3 regions of the Streptomyces sp. NPDC006516 genome follow, and region 2 is predicted to be linked to each of the others. Evidence: riboswitches for the same ligand, from Rfam matches in the RefSeq annotation. Region 2 holds a riboswitch; each other region holds the start of a gene.

Region 1 (4,023 bases), on a different contig from region 2:
GGCCCGCCGCACCAGGGCGTCAGCCAGGCCCCGCTCCCGCAGCCAGGCCAGCGCCTTCACGGTGCCCCGCGTCCCCGGCACGATCACGAGATCGGCGTCCGCCAGTTCCTCGGCCCGGTCCACGAACCGCACCACCACACCGGGCTCGGCGGCCAGCGCGTCCACATCGGTGAAGTTCGACATCAGCGGCACGGCGCACACCGCGACCCGCAGCACGTCCTCGCCGTGCGGGGGCGCCACGACCGACTCGCGCACGGTCCCGCGCATCGAGACGCGCAGCCCGTCCTCCTCGTCGATGCCCAGCCCGTGGGCGTACGGGAGCACCCCGTACGTGCGCCGCCCCGTGAGCCCGAGCAGCATGTCGAGGCCCGGCTCCAGCAGCGAGACGTCCCCGCGGAACTTGTTGACGAGGTACCCGGCGATCAGCGACTGGTCCTCGGCGCTCAGCAGCGCCGTCGTACCGAAGAACGAGGCGAACACACCGCCCCGGTCGATGTCGCCGACCACCAGGACGGGAAAGCGCGCGGCCCGCGCGATGCCCATGTTCACGATGTCCGTACGCCGCAGATTGATCTCGGCAGGACTGCCCGCCCCCTCGCAGATCACGGCGTCATACGTGCCCCGCAGCTGCTCCAGGCAGTCCACGACCGTCCCGAGCAGCGCCTCCTGGCGTCCGCCGTGGTAGCCGCGCGCACTCATCTCGCCGACCGGCTTCCCCATCAGGACGACCTGGCTGGAGCGGTCACCGCCGGGCTTGAGCAGCACCGGGTTCATCAGCGCCGACGGCTCCACCCGGGCCGCCTGCGCCTGCATGGCCTGGGCCCGGCCGATCTCCGCGCCCTCGCGGGTGACGAAGGAGTTCAGCGACATGTTCTGCGCCTTGAACGGCGCGACCTTCACTCCCTGGCGCACCAGCCAACGGCAGATCCCGGCCGTGACGACGCTCTTGCCCGCGTCCGAAGTGGTGCCGGCCACCAGCAGCCCGCCGCTCATCTGCCCCTCCGCCCCATGGCCAGCCGCCCTGCCGCGCACACGGCGAGGGCCAGCACACTCACCCGGCGCGAGAGCCGCGCCGCGCGTTCGATGTCCGTGACCCGCACCTCGCGGCCGGCCTCCCCGTTGAGCACCGGCCGGTGCTCGACCCGCCCGCCGTACGCCAGGGTCCCGCCGAGACGCACGCCCAGCGCCCCCGCGAAGGCGGCCTCCACCGGGCCCGCGTTGGGGCTCGGGTGCCGGTCCGCGTCGGCCCGCCAGGCCCGGACGGCCTCGCGCGGGCGCCCCCCGCAGGCCACGGCGAGCGCCGCGGTCAGCCGGGCGCCGGGCCAGCCGGCGAGGTCGTCGAGCCGCGCGGAGGCCCAGCCGTAGCGCCGGTAGCGGGGCGACCTGTGCCCCACCATGGCGTCCAGGGTGTTGACGGCGCGGAAGGCGACCAGGCCCGGTACACCGCCGAGCGCCCCCCACACCAGCGCGCCCACGACGGCGTCCGAGGTGTTCTCGGCGACGGACTCCACCACCGCGCGGGCCATCTGCTGCGCGTCCAGGGCCTGCGGGTCGCGCCCGCACAGGTGCGGCAGCCGCTCCCGGGCCGCCTCGACGTCCCCTGCGGCGAGCGCCCCGCCGACCGCGCGCGCCTCGCGGCCCAGCGACGTGCCACCGACGACGGACCAGGTGGCGGCGGCGGTCAGCACCACGGCGGCGGCCGGGCGGTTCCGTACGGCGCGGGTGGCCAGTGCCGCGGCAGCCGTGGCGCCTCCGGCGCAGACAAGGGTGTGCAGCGCGCCCCAGCCGCGGTGATCGCGCCACAGCCGGCTCTCGACGCCCGCAGCGGCACGCCCGAAGGCGGCGACGGGGTGGCCCCGCCGGGGATCACCGAGCAGCAGGTCGCCGATCAGGCCGGCGGCGGCGCCGTACACGAAGATGCGGTCGGCTCGCACGGCTCAGCCGGCCGTCGCGCCTCGAAGGGCCTTCGTGGCGGGTGGCGGTGCGGTGACCGACGCAGGGCAGCCAGACATGGCGTATGTCCTCACTCAGGGTCCGCGCCCTGGTTCGACGTGACCGGCGACGAGAGTCTCCTGGCTCCCGGATCCGCAGTTCCTCCGGCCTTCCAGTCCGCGTCTGCGGACCGTGACTTCCGTGTGGAGGCTGCTCCCCGGTGACAGTGGCGGGACCGCGCCGGATTCGCACCGGCTTCCTCTCCTGTCGCCGTAAATGGCTCCGGCAGTCCACCACGCCCCACGAAGGCCCGTCAACCTGCCGTTGACCTGCGGGGCTTCAGTGTGCTGAGACGCACACCGGGCCGGACACACACGGGGTGTGTCCGGCCCGGCCGGGTCCGCCCAGGGGTCAGGCGACGATCAGGTAGATGCCGTACGCCACCGCCGCCGCGCACAGCGCGAAGCAGGCGTACGCGCCGGTGCGCGCCAGGACACCGGTACCGCCGGCCTGCGTCGTGGACGCCTGCTTCGCGAGTCCCGTGATGCCGAGGGTGAAGAGGCCGACCAGTGCGACGGTGACCACGAGGCTGACGCCGAAGACGGACGCGAGAGCTGCCCAGTCGATGTTCATGTGGATCTGTCCTTACACCGTGGCCGGCCGCTCGGCCGGGGTCTCGGCCGTCGGGGCGTGGATGGTGGTCTTGAGGTCCGGGACGCTCACGCCGGCGGGCGGCGGGCTCACGGCCGCGATGGCGGTCGTGACGACGCCCGCGGGCTCACCCTCGGTCGCGTTGACGTTGGTGTGGTCGACCGGCTTGCGGCGCGACAGGAGCCAGATGGCGCCGGACCCCACGACGAGCAGCACGGCGACCACCGCGACGCCCCAGGAGCCCTGCTTGGTCAGGAACTCGGCGCCCGCTCCGACCAGACCGGCGGCCGGGAGCGTCAGACCCCAGGCGATGAACATCCGGGAGGCGGTGGACCAGCGGACCACGCCCCCCTTGCGTCCGAGGCCCGCGCCCATGACGGCACCGGAGCAGGACTGGGTGGTCGAGAGGGAGAAGCCGAGGTGCGAGGAGGCCAGGATGACCGTGGCCGCGCTGGTCTGGGCCGCGAAGCCCTGCGGCGGACGCAGGTCGGTGAGGCCGCTGCCCATGGTGCGGATGATGCGCCATCCGCCGAGGTAGGTGCCCAGCGCGATGGCGATACCGGCGGAGGCGATGACCCAGACCGGCGGGTTCGAGCCGGGGGCGAGGACGCCGCCGGTCACCAGGGCCAGGGTGATGATGCCCATGGTCTTCTGCGCGTCGTTGGTGCCGTGGGCGAGCGAGACGAGACCGGCCGAGGCGATCTGACCGGCGCGGTACCCCTTGGCCGTCGACTTGAGCTGCGCCTCGTCGGTCATCTTCCGGTTGAGGCGGTACGTCAGCCTCGTGGCCAGGAGCGCGGCGATACCGGCCACGAGGGGCGCGGCGATCGCGGGCAGCAGGATCTTCGTGACGACGGTGCCGCCGTTGATCGAGGACCAGCCGGCGGACATGACCGCGGCGCCGATGAGGCCGCCGAAGAGTGCGTGGGAGGAGCTGGAGGGCAGGCCGACCAGCCAGGTCAGCAGGTTCCACAGGATCGCGCCGACGAGCGCGGCGAAGATGACCTCGGTTCTGAGGTTGCCCTCGTCGACGATTCCGCCGGAGATCGTCTTGGCCACCTCCACCGAGAGGAAGGCGCCGACGAGGTTGAGGACGGCGGACATGGCCACCGCGGTCTTCGGCTTGAGGGCGCCGGTCGAGATGGTTGTCGCCATCGCGTTGGCGGTGTCGTGGAAACCGTTCGTGAAATCGAACACGAGAGCTGTCACGACCACAATCGCGAGCAGCAGCGTGATGTGTTCCATTTACCCAGGCAATCTTTCGACGTCATTGGCTCGTGGAACGTAAGCAACCAGGATGAACGGAAGGTGAACTGGGCGGGGCTGCACGGTGACCCCAACCGCGTATGCGGGTTCCGCTTGTGTGTTTCCTGAGCGGCGGGGCGGCCCGGCACCGTTGCGGCGCCCGGCCCGTGGGGGTGGCCGCGACGCCACGGCCTG
Region 2 (4,023 bases):
CGTGCCGTCGGTCCGCTGCTGCTCGGGCACGCTCACTCCTCCTCGCTGGCGATCGCGTTGAGCGCGGCGGCGGCGATGGCGCTGCCCCCGCGCCTGCCGCGCACGACGAGGTGCTCGAGCCCGGACGGGTGGGCGGCCAGGGCTTCCTTGGACTCGGCGGCGCCGATGAACCCGACGGGCACCCCGATGACGGCGGCGGGGCGCGGGGCACCCTCCTCGATCATCTCCAGCAGGCGGAAGAGCGCGGTGGGGGCGTTGCCGACGGCGACGACGGCGCCCTCCATCCGGTCCCGCCACAGCTCCAGCGCGGCGGCGCTGCGCGTGGTGCCGAGCTCGGCCGCCAGCCCGGGGACCGCGGGGTCGGACAGAGTGCAGATCACCTCGTTGCCGGCGGGCAGCCGCTTCCGGGTGACCCCGCTGGCGACCATGGCCACGTCGCACAGGATGGGCGCGCCGGACCGCAGGGCCGCGCGGGCGTCGGCCACGGCGTTCGGCGAGAAGGCGAGATCGCGTACGAGGTCGACCATGCCGCAGGCGTGGATCATGCGGACGGCGACCTGGCTCACATCGGCGGGCAGCCCTGCCAGATCCGCTTCCGCGCGGATGGTGGCGAAGGACTGGCGGTAGATCGCCGGTCCGTCCTTCTCGTACTGATGCACAGTGCTGTCGCTTTCTTCATCGAACAGGGGGGTCGTACCGGATGGTCAGGTGTGCGTGTCCCGGGCGGCCGCCACGGCGGCGGCGAGCGCGGCCGGGTCGTCCCGGACCGTTGCAGCCTCGGTGCTTCGGTCTCCCCGCACATGGGAGATCCGGTGTCCGCCGGGGGTGACGACCACGTCGATCCACTCCCCGTGCGGGTGGCCGCACCGGCGTTCGCACCCGGACCAGTACACAGGGAGCCGTCCAGCGGGTCCGACGGCGGCCCCCGCGTCGGCCCGTACGTCGGCCAGCGACTTCGCACAGCCGGGGCGGCCGATGCAGGCCCCGACACCGGTCCAGGGGGAGCCGGGGCCGGTGATCAGCCCGGCTCCGGAGAGTTCGGTCAGCAGCTCGTCCGCCCGCGCGGGCGGGATCCCGGTGAGGACGGCTCCGCGCCAGGGGGTGAGGCGCAGTTCACCGGCGCCGGACAGCAGCCGCCACTGCGCAGGGCCGAGCCGGCCCAGCGGTACCCCCACGGACAGAGCGGCCTCGTGCGGGGGGCCCGGGACGCGTCCGGGGGCCGGGGCCAGGGCTTCGGGCGGCCGGGGCCGGATCCCCGTCACGCAGGTGATGCCGGCCGGCCCGAACCGGCGTACGACATCGCCGGTCAGCGCGGTGACCGCTTCGGCACGCAGGTCCTTCGTCCGCCAGGCCCCGGTCTCCTCGGCCGCGTCCAGGAAGGCCTCGGCGGCGAGGAGCGCCGCGCGGGGGGCGGCGGCGCGGGGGACGCGGAGGACGGCCTCGCCGCCTCCGATGCGCAGGAGTGCGTCACCGGCGGCGTGGCCTATGAGTGTGAGATCCGCGCCGAGGGCGTCCACGTCGCCGCGGCCGTCGTCGAGTGCGAACAGGAAGCGTCCGGAGAGAGCCGTGGCCCGGTCGCTCGTGCAGAGGAGCCGGTCCAGTTCGGTCAGCCATGGTCTGACGTCGGCGGCTCCCAGGCCGTCCAGCCCCGAGAGCGGGGAGGCGACCACGTTGCGCACGCGCTCGTGCCGCTCGGAGGGCAGCAGCCCGGCCCGGCTCAGCAGACCGGCCAGCTCCGCACCGCAGTCCTCGGCGAGTCCGCGTACCTGCACGTTCCCCCGCGACGTGAGATGCAACTCACCGTCACCGAGCCGCTCGGCGGCCTGCCCCAGCGCCGCCGCCTGTCGGGGCGTCAGCACCCCGCCGGGTATGCGGATCCGCGCCAGCGCACCGTCGTCCGCCCGGTGCAGCCGCAGTGCGCCGGGGCACGCGTCACCGCTGCTCCGGGTGCACGCGGTGCCCGGAGACCGGGGCGTCAGGGGGGAGGCGGACATGGCGGCGAGCATACCGACCGTGACCGGGACGCACCCCTACGGTCACTGTGACCTACGGGACACCTCACCACGGGCCCGGCACCCACGCCGCCGGCCAGAACCCTGGGGCCCTGCCGGGCCTCGGGACGGTCCGGCCGGAGCACTTCGGGCCCGTCCGGGCCGGGGCCGTCTGGTCAGACCCCCCCACCCGACGCCTACTATGCCTAGCGGCGGTCCGTTCGGCCCGCCATCGCCAGACGGCGACATGGGAGGAAGCCCGGTGAGATTCCGGCGCGGTCCCGCCACTGTGAGCCCGGCCCCGCGAAGGCCGTGCGAGTCAGGAACTCCCGCCGTCCGACAAACCGCCCGGGGCGTGGACACCCCGAGGAAGGGCTGACGCCGCATGATCCTGCTCCTGTCGACGTCCGACACCGACCTGCTGAGCGCCCGTGCCTCCGGTGGTCCGGTCGGCTTCCGCTACGCGAACCCGTCCCGGCTCTCCGTCGAGGACCTGCCGCAGCTCCTGGACGGCACGGACCTCGTCGTCGTACGTCTCCTCGGTGGTGTCCGCGCCTGGCAGGAAGGGCTCGACCAGGTGCTGGCCACCGGCCGGCCCGTCGTCGTCCTCACCGGCGAACAGGCCCCCGACGCCCAGCTGATGGCCGCCTCCACCGTGCCGATCGGCATCGCGGCCGAGGCCCACGCCTACCTCGCGCACGGTGGCCCCGCCAACCTGGAGCAGCTGGCCCGCTTCCTCTCCGACACCGTGCTGCTCACCGGCCACGGGTTCGAGCCGCCCGCCCCGGCCCCCGCGTGGGGACCGCTGGAGCGGACCGCCCGGGACGTCGACGGCCCGACCGTGGCGGTGCTCTACTACCGGGCCCACCACATGAGCGGGAACACCGCGTTCGTCGAGGCGCTCTGCACCGCCGTGGAGGACGCGGGCGCCCGCCCCCTCCCGCTGTACGTCGCCTCGCTGCGCACCCCCGAACCCGAGCTCGTCGAGGAACTGCGGGCCGCCGACGCCATCGTGACGACCGTTCTCGCGGCCGGAGGCACCAAGCCCGCCACCGCGTCGGCGGGCGGGGACGACGAGTCCTGGGACGCGGGCGCCCTGACCGGCCTGGACGTCCCCGTCCTCCAGGCGCTCTGCCTCACCAGCCCGCGCGCCGCCTGGGAGGAGAACGACGAGGGCGTCTCCCCGCTCGACGCGGCCACCCAGATCGCCGTACCCGAATTCGACGGCCGCCTGATCACCGTCCCGTTCTCCTTCAAGGAGATCGACGAGGACGGCCTGCCCGCGTACGTCGCCGACCCCGAGCGCGCCTCCCGGGTCGCCGGGATCGCCGTACGGCACGCGCGACTCCGCCACATCCCCGCCGCCGAGAAGCGGATCGCGCTCGTCCTGTCCGCCTACCCGACCAAGCACTCGCGCATCGGCAACGCGGTCGGCCTCGACACCCCCGCCAGCGCCGTCGCCCTGCTCCGCAGGCTGCGCGCCGAGGGCTACGACTTCGGGCCGGAGGAAGAGATTCCGGGCCTGGTCTCGGGCGACGGCGACGAGCTGATCTACGCGCTCATCGACGCCGGCGGCCATGACCAGGAGTGGCTCACCGAGGAGCAGCTGGCCCGCAACCCGGTCCGCATCCCCGCCGCCGACTACCGCCGCTGGTTCGCCACCCTGCCCGCCGAACTCCGCGAGGCCGTCGAGCAGCACTGGGGCCCGGCACCCGGCGAGATGTTCGTCGACAGGTCCCGCAACCCCGAGGGCGACATCGTGCTCGCGGCCCTGCGCCGGGGCAACCTGCTGATCCTCATCCAGCCGCCGCGCGGCTTCGGCGAGAACCCGATCGCGATCTACCACGACCCCGATCTGCCGCCCTCGCACCACTACCTGGCCGCGTACCGCTGGATCGCCGCGTCCGCCGACGACAACGGCTTCGGCGCGGACGCGATGATCCACCTCGGCAAGCACGGCAACCTGGAGTGGCTGCCCGGCAAGAACGCTGGCCTCTCCGCCGCCTGCGGCCCCGACGCCGCGCTGGGCGAC
Region 3 (4,023 bases), on a different contig from region 2:
GGGTGACAGGGTGTCCTCGCCCCCGCCCCCGTCGTTCAGTCCGTATGACCGTGACCCTCACCGACACCGCCCCACCGTCCACCACCGAACTGCTGACCGGCGTCCTCCTCGGTCCGGAACACCGTCGCGAGCACGGCTTCTGGCAGCGGCTGATCAGCACAGAACCGTTCCGCCGCCGCCCCGGTGGAACGCCCGAAGAGCGACTGGAACTCGCCTACGACCGGTTGCGGGTCCTCAACCTCTCCCTCGACAGCGGTGCACGCCTCGCCGCCGACCCGCGCGCCCTGGCCGCGCTGCACGCCTGGCTCGGCCCGGTCGACCCGGCGCTGACCACCGTGGCCGGCATCCACTACAACCTCTTCCTCGGCAGCCTCCTCGACCACGACGGCGCCGGCCGTCGTGACCTGTCGGACTATCTGTCCATGCGGCGCATCGGCACCTTCCTCTGCACGGAAGTGGCGCACGGCAACAACGCCGCCGCCATGGAGACCACCGCGACGTACGACCGCGAGCGGGACGGCTTCGTCCTGCACACCCCGAACGCCGGCGCGCAGAAGTTCATGCCCAACACCAGCCCGGCGGGCGGAGCCAAGTCCGGCCTGGTCGCCGCGCGCCTGGTGGCCGACGGCTCGGACCACGGGGTGCGCCTCTTCCTCGTACACCTCACCGACGCGGAGCGCGCGCTGCCCGGCGTCCGGGTGCGGCGGCTGCCGGCCCGGATGGGCAGCCCTGTGGACCACTGCCTGACCTCCTTCGACGAGTTGTTCGTGGAGCGGGACGCGCTGCTGGAACCCGACGAGCCCGACGGGCCCCCGGGCGAGTTCCGGACCGGCCCCGGGGACAGGCGGCGGCGCTTCCTGACCTCGATCGGACGGGTCACCCACGGCCGGGTCTCGATGAGTGCCTGCGCGGCGGGCTCGGCCCGCGCGACGCTGGCGGTCGCCGTGCGGTACGGCGGCCACCGGATGATCTCCGGCTCCCGGCGTACGCCGCCGGTACCGGTCAACGCCCACCGGACCCACCACGGACCGCTCGCCTCCGCCATGGCCACGGTCTTCGCCATGAGCCTGCTGCACCGCAGGGCCCAGGAGCGATGGGAGAGCTGTACGGAAGGGGAAGGCCGCACCGAGGCGGGGAGGCTCGTCGACGTCGCCAAGGCCTGGATCACCTGGCGGGCCCGCGAGGTCATCGTCGAGAGCCGCGAACGCTGCGGAGCGCAGGCCCTGCTGGAGAACAACGGCATGACCGAACTCGTCACGGGCGTGGAGGGCGCCATCACGGCGGAGGGGGACAACATCGCCCTCTACGCCAAGGCCGCGGCCGACCTGCTCCTCGCGGACCGGCCCGCCCGCGTGGACGCCGCCCCCGCAGCGGAGCCGGGCGACCTCTCCGACCCGCGCTTCCTGGTCCGGCTCCTCGCCGCGATCGAGGACATCTGGTTCACCCGCGCCAGGGCACGCGCGCTGAGGGTGCCCGGCGCCGAGGCCCTCGCGCAGTGGAACGCGGCTTCCGGGCCGGCCCTGCGCGGCGTGGAGGCCTATGCGTACCGCCATGCCGCTCAGGCATACGCCGAGGCTCGCGCCGCCCTGCCCGAAGGTGCGGCCAAGGAGCGGCTCGGGGAGCTGGAGCGGCTGTTCGCCACCCAGTGGGTGGCGCGCAACAGCGGCGACCTGCTGGCCGCGGGCCTGCTGAGGGGCGATCAGGCCGAGGCCCTGGCCGAGATCACCGAGGAACTGATCACCGCCGTCGCGGAGCACGCCCCCCAACTGGCCGACTCCTTCGCCCTGCCCGCCGAACTGCTGGCCGACTGGCCGATCGCCGGACCCGGCTACGCCGACGCCTACGACGACCCCAGCGGACCGTGGAACACCGCCCGGACGGACGCCCCATGAGCGCCTCGCACCCGGCCGGTGGTGGGTGGTCCGCAGGGGTCCGGGTGATGGAGGGTCTGGAGATCCTGGGGCTGCGCATCGTCCTGCTCGCGTACTGGGGCACGGTGTCCGCACTCTCCGTCCTCACCCAGGGGAACGCGCCTTCGCCGGACAGAGGCGAATCGGTTCGCCCCAAGGGCTGACCGCCTCGCGACCTGCCCGGGCTGAGAGCCCCTACAAGGCCCAGCACCGTGGGCCCGGCCGGGGAACTGCCGACGCGAAGGGGACGTCGGTACGACAGGCATGTCGGCACGAAAGGCATGTCGGCACGGAAGGCTGCCGGGACGGGGGGACCCGCCGGTAGAGAGGCCGCCGGTACGGAGGCCGCCGGTACGGAGGGGCGGAGGGCGACGGCCGCTCCGCCGTACCGGCCAAGGCCCCGCCGGTGGCCGCCGCGCCGCGTGATAGCTTGCAGACGCCAGTCACACTCCACGTGGAGTCAGGGAATCCGGTGCGAATCCGGAGCTGACGCGCAGCGGTGAGGGGGACGGGCGGGGCCACGGCCACTGGGACACCCTCGGGTGCCCTGGGAAGGCGCCCCGTCCGGACGAACCCGAGTCCGAAGACCTGCTGGCACGCCGCTTCCGTACCGGGAGCGGAACTCCGTACGGGCTCCGCGCATGAGCCCAGAGACGCCGAGGGACTCCGTGCCGCCCATAGCCAGCACCGTACGCCGAACAGCCGTGCTCCTGACGGGACTCGTCCTGCTGACCGCCTGCGGCGGCGGCAGCGGCCCCACCGAAGCCGCGTCGGACGGGAGCGGCGCCGGCTATCCGGTGACGCTGAAGAACTGCGGACGTACCGTCACCGTCGAGGCCGCTCCGCGCCACGCGGTCTCCCTCGACCAGGGATCGACCGAGATCCTGCTCTCCCTCGGGCTCGCCGACCGGATCGCCGGCACCTCGACCTGGACCGACCCCGTGATGAAGGGGCTCGAGAAGGCCGAGGCGAAGATCCCCCGCATCGCGGAGAACCGCCCCTCGTCGGAGAAGGTCCTCGCCCAGGAGCCCGACTTCGTGAGCGCCTCGTTCGAATCGACCCTGGGCAAGGGAGGCGTGGCACCTCGCGAGCAGTTCGAGGACCTCGGAGTACCGACCTACGTCTCGCCCGCCGACTGCGCGGCCAAGGACAACAGCGGCAGCGGCGACGGCTCCCGTACGAAGCCCCTCACCATGGACAGCGTCTACACCGAAGTGCGAGAACTGGCACGGGTGTTCGGTGTACCGGAGCGAGGTGACGCCCTCGTCGCCGGCCTCGAGGCCCGGATCACCGAGGCGACGGACGGCATCGACGCCTCCGGCACCTCGCTCCTCTACTGGTTCGCCAACTCCGAGGCCCCCTACCTGGCGGGCTGCTGCGGTGCGCCAGGCATCATCACGCGCGAGCTGGGCGCGGAGAACGCCTTCGACGACACCCACGAGGAGTGGCCCCAGATCAACTGGGAGACCGTCGCCGACCGCAATCCCGACGTCCTGGTCATCGGTGACCTGACCCGGAAGTCGCAGACGGCGGAGAGCGCCGCCAAGAAGATCGCCTTCCTGGAGTCCAACCCCGCGACGAGGAACATGGACGCCGTCCGGAAGAAGCGGTACGTCCTGCTCAGCGGGCAGGCCATGAATCCCGCCATCCGGACCGTGGAGGGCGTGGAGCGTGTCGCGGCCGGGCTGCGCTCCTTCGGGCTCGCGGGGTGACCGGCACCGCACAGGCCCCGGAGGTACGCGTCGGTCAGGCGCCCTTGGCGGGCAGGGCGGCCGGTGCCCGCGCCCTGCGGCAGGGCTTCGTGTGGGCCGCGGGCGTGGCCCTCCTGCTCCTCTCCGTGGCGGTCGCCGTGACGATCGGCCCCGCCCGCATCTCCGTCCCCGACGTCTGGTCGGCGGTCGGCTCGCACCTCGGTCTCACCGACGCGCGGCTGACGCCGATCCGCGACGGCATCATCTGGAATCTGCGTATGCCCCGCACGCTGCTCGCCGCGGTGTGCGGGGCCGGGCTCGCGGTCTGCGGCACGGTCATGCAGTCGCTGCTGCGCAACCCGCTCGCCGATCCGTTCGTCCTCGGTGTCTCCTCCGGGGCGTCCACCGGCGCGGTCGTGGTC

Evidence for each region. Region 2 has a riboswitch for cobalamin ahead of cobN (cobaltochelatase subunit CobN). Riboswitches for the same ligand answer to the same signal wherever they lie in the genome.
Region 1: it holds a riboswitch for cobalamin, as region 2 does, so the genes downstream of both, ABZY45_RS05675 (cobalamin biosynthesis protein) here and cobN (cobaltochelatase subunit CobN) in region 2, are expected to answer to the same signal.
Region 3: it holds a riboswitch for cobalamin, as region 2 does, so the genes downstream of both, ABZY45_RS31265 (ABC transporter substrate-binding protein) here and cobN (cobaltochelatase subunit CobN) in region 2, are expected to answer to the same signal.

Annotation. Positions count from the first base shown of each region.
Region 1 covers NZ_JBEXPD010000001.1:1,287,343-1,291,365, forward strand. The annotation lists gene ABZY45_RS05670 (cobyric acid synthase) at 1-993, opposite strand, end outside; gene ABZY45_RS05675 (cobalamin biosynthesis protein) at 990-1,934, opposite strand; cobalamin riboswitch at 2,066-2,195, opposite strand; gene ABZY45_RS05680 (hypothetical protein) at 2,344-2,565, opposite strand; gene ABZY45_RS05685 (inorganic phosphate transporter) at 2,578-3,828, opposite strand.
Region 2 covers NZ_JBEXPD010000007.1:100,090-104,112, reverse strand. The annotation lists gene cobJ (precorrin-3B C(17)-methyltransferase) at 1-30, opposite strand, end outside; gene ABZY45_RS20420 (precorrin-8X methylmutase) at 33-659, opposite strand; gene cobG (precorrin-3B synthase) at 705-2,006, opposite strand; cobalamin riboswitch at 2,188-2,343, shown strand; gene cobN (cobaltochelatase subunit CobN) at 2,377-4,023, shown strand, end outside.
Region 3 covers NZ_JBEXPD010000016.1:149,283-153,305, forward strand. The annotation lists gene ABZY45_RS31250 (carbohydrate kinase) at 1-6, shown strand, start outside; gene ABZY45_RS31255 (acyl-CoA dehydrogenase) at 45-1,892, shown strand; gene ABZY45_RS31260 (hypothetical protein) at 1,889-2,074, shown strand; cobalamin riboswitch at 2,334-2,521, shown strand; gene ABZY45_RS31265 (ABC transporter substrate-binding protein) at 2,552-3,622, shown strand; gene ABZY45_RS31270 (iron chelate uptake ABC transporter family permease subunit) at 3,667-4,023, shown strand, end outside.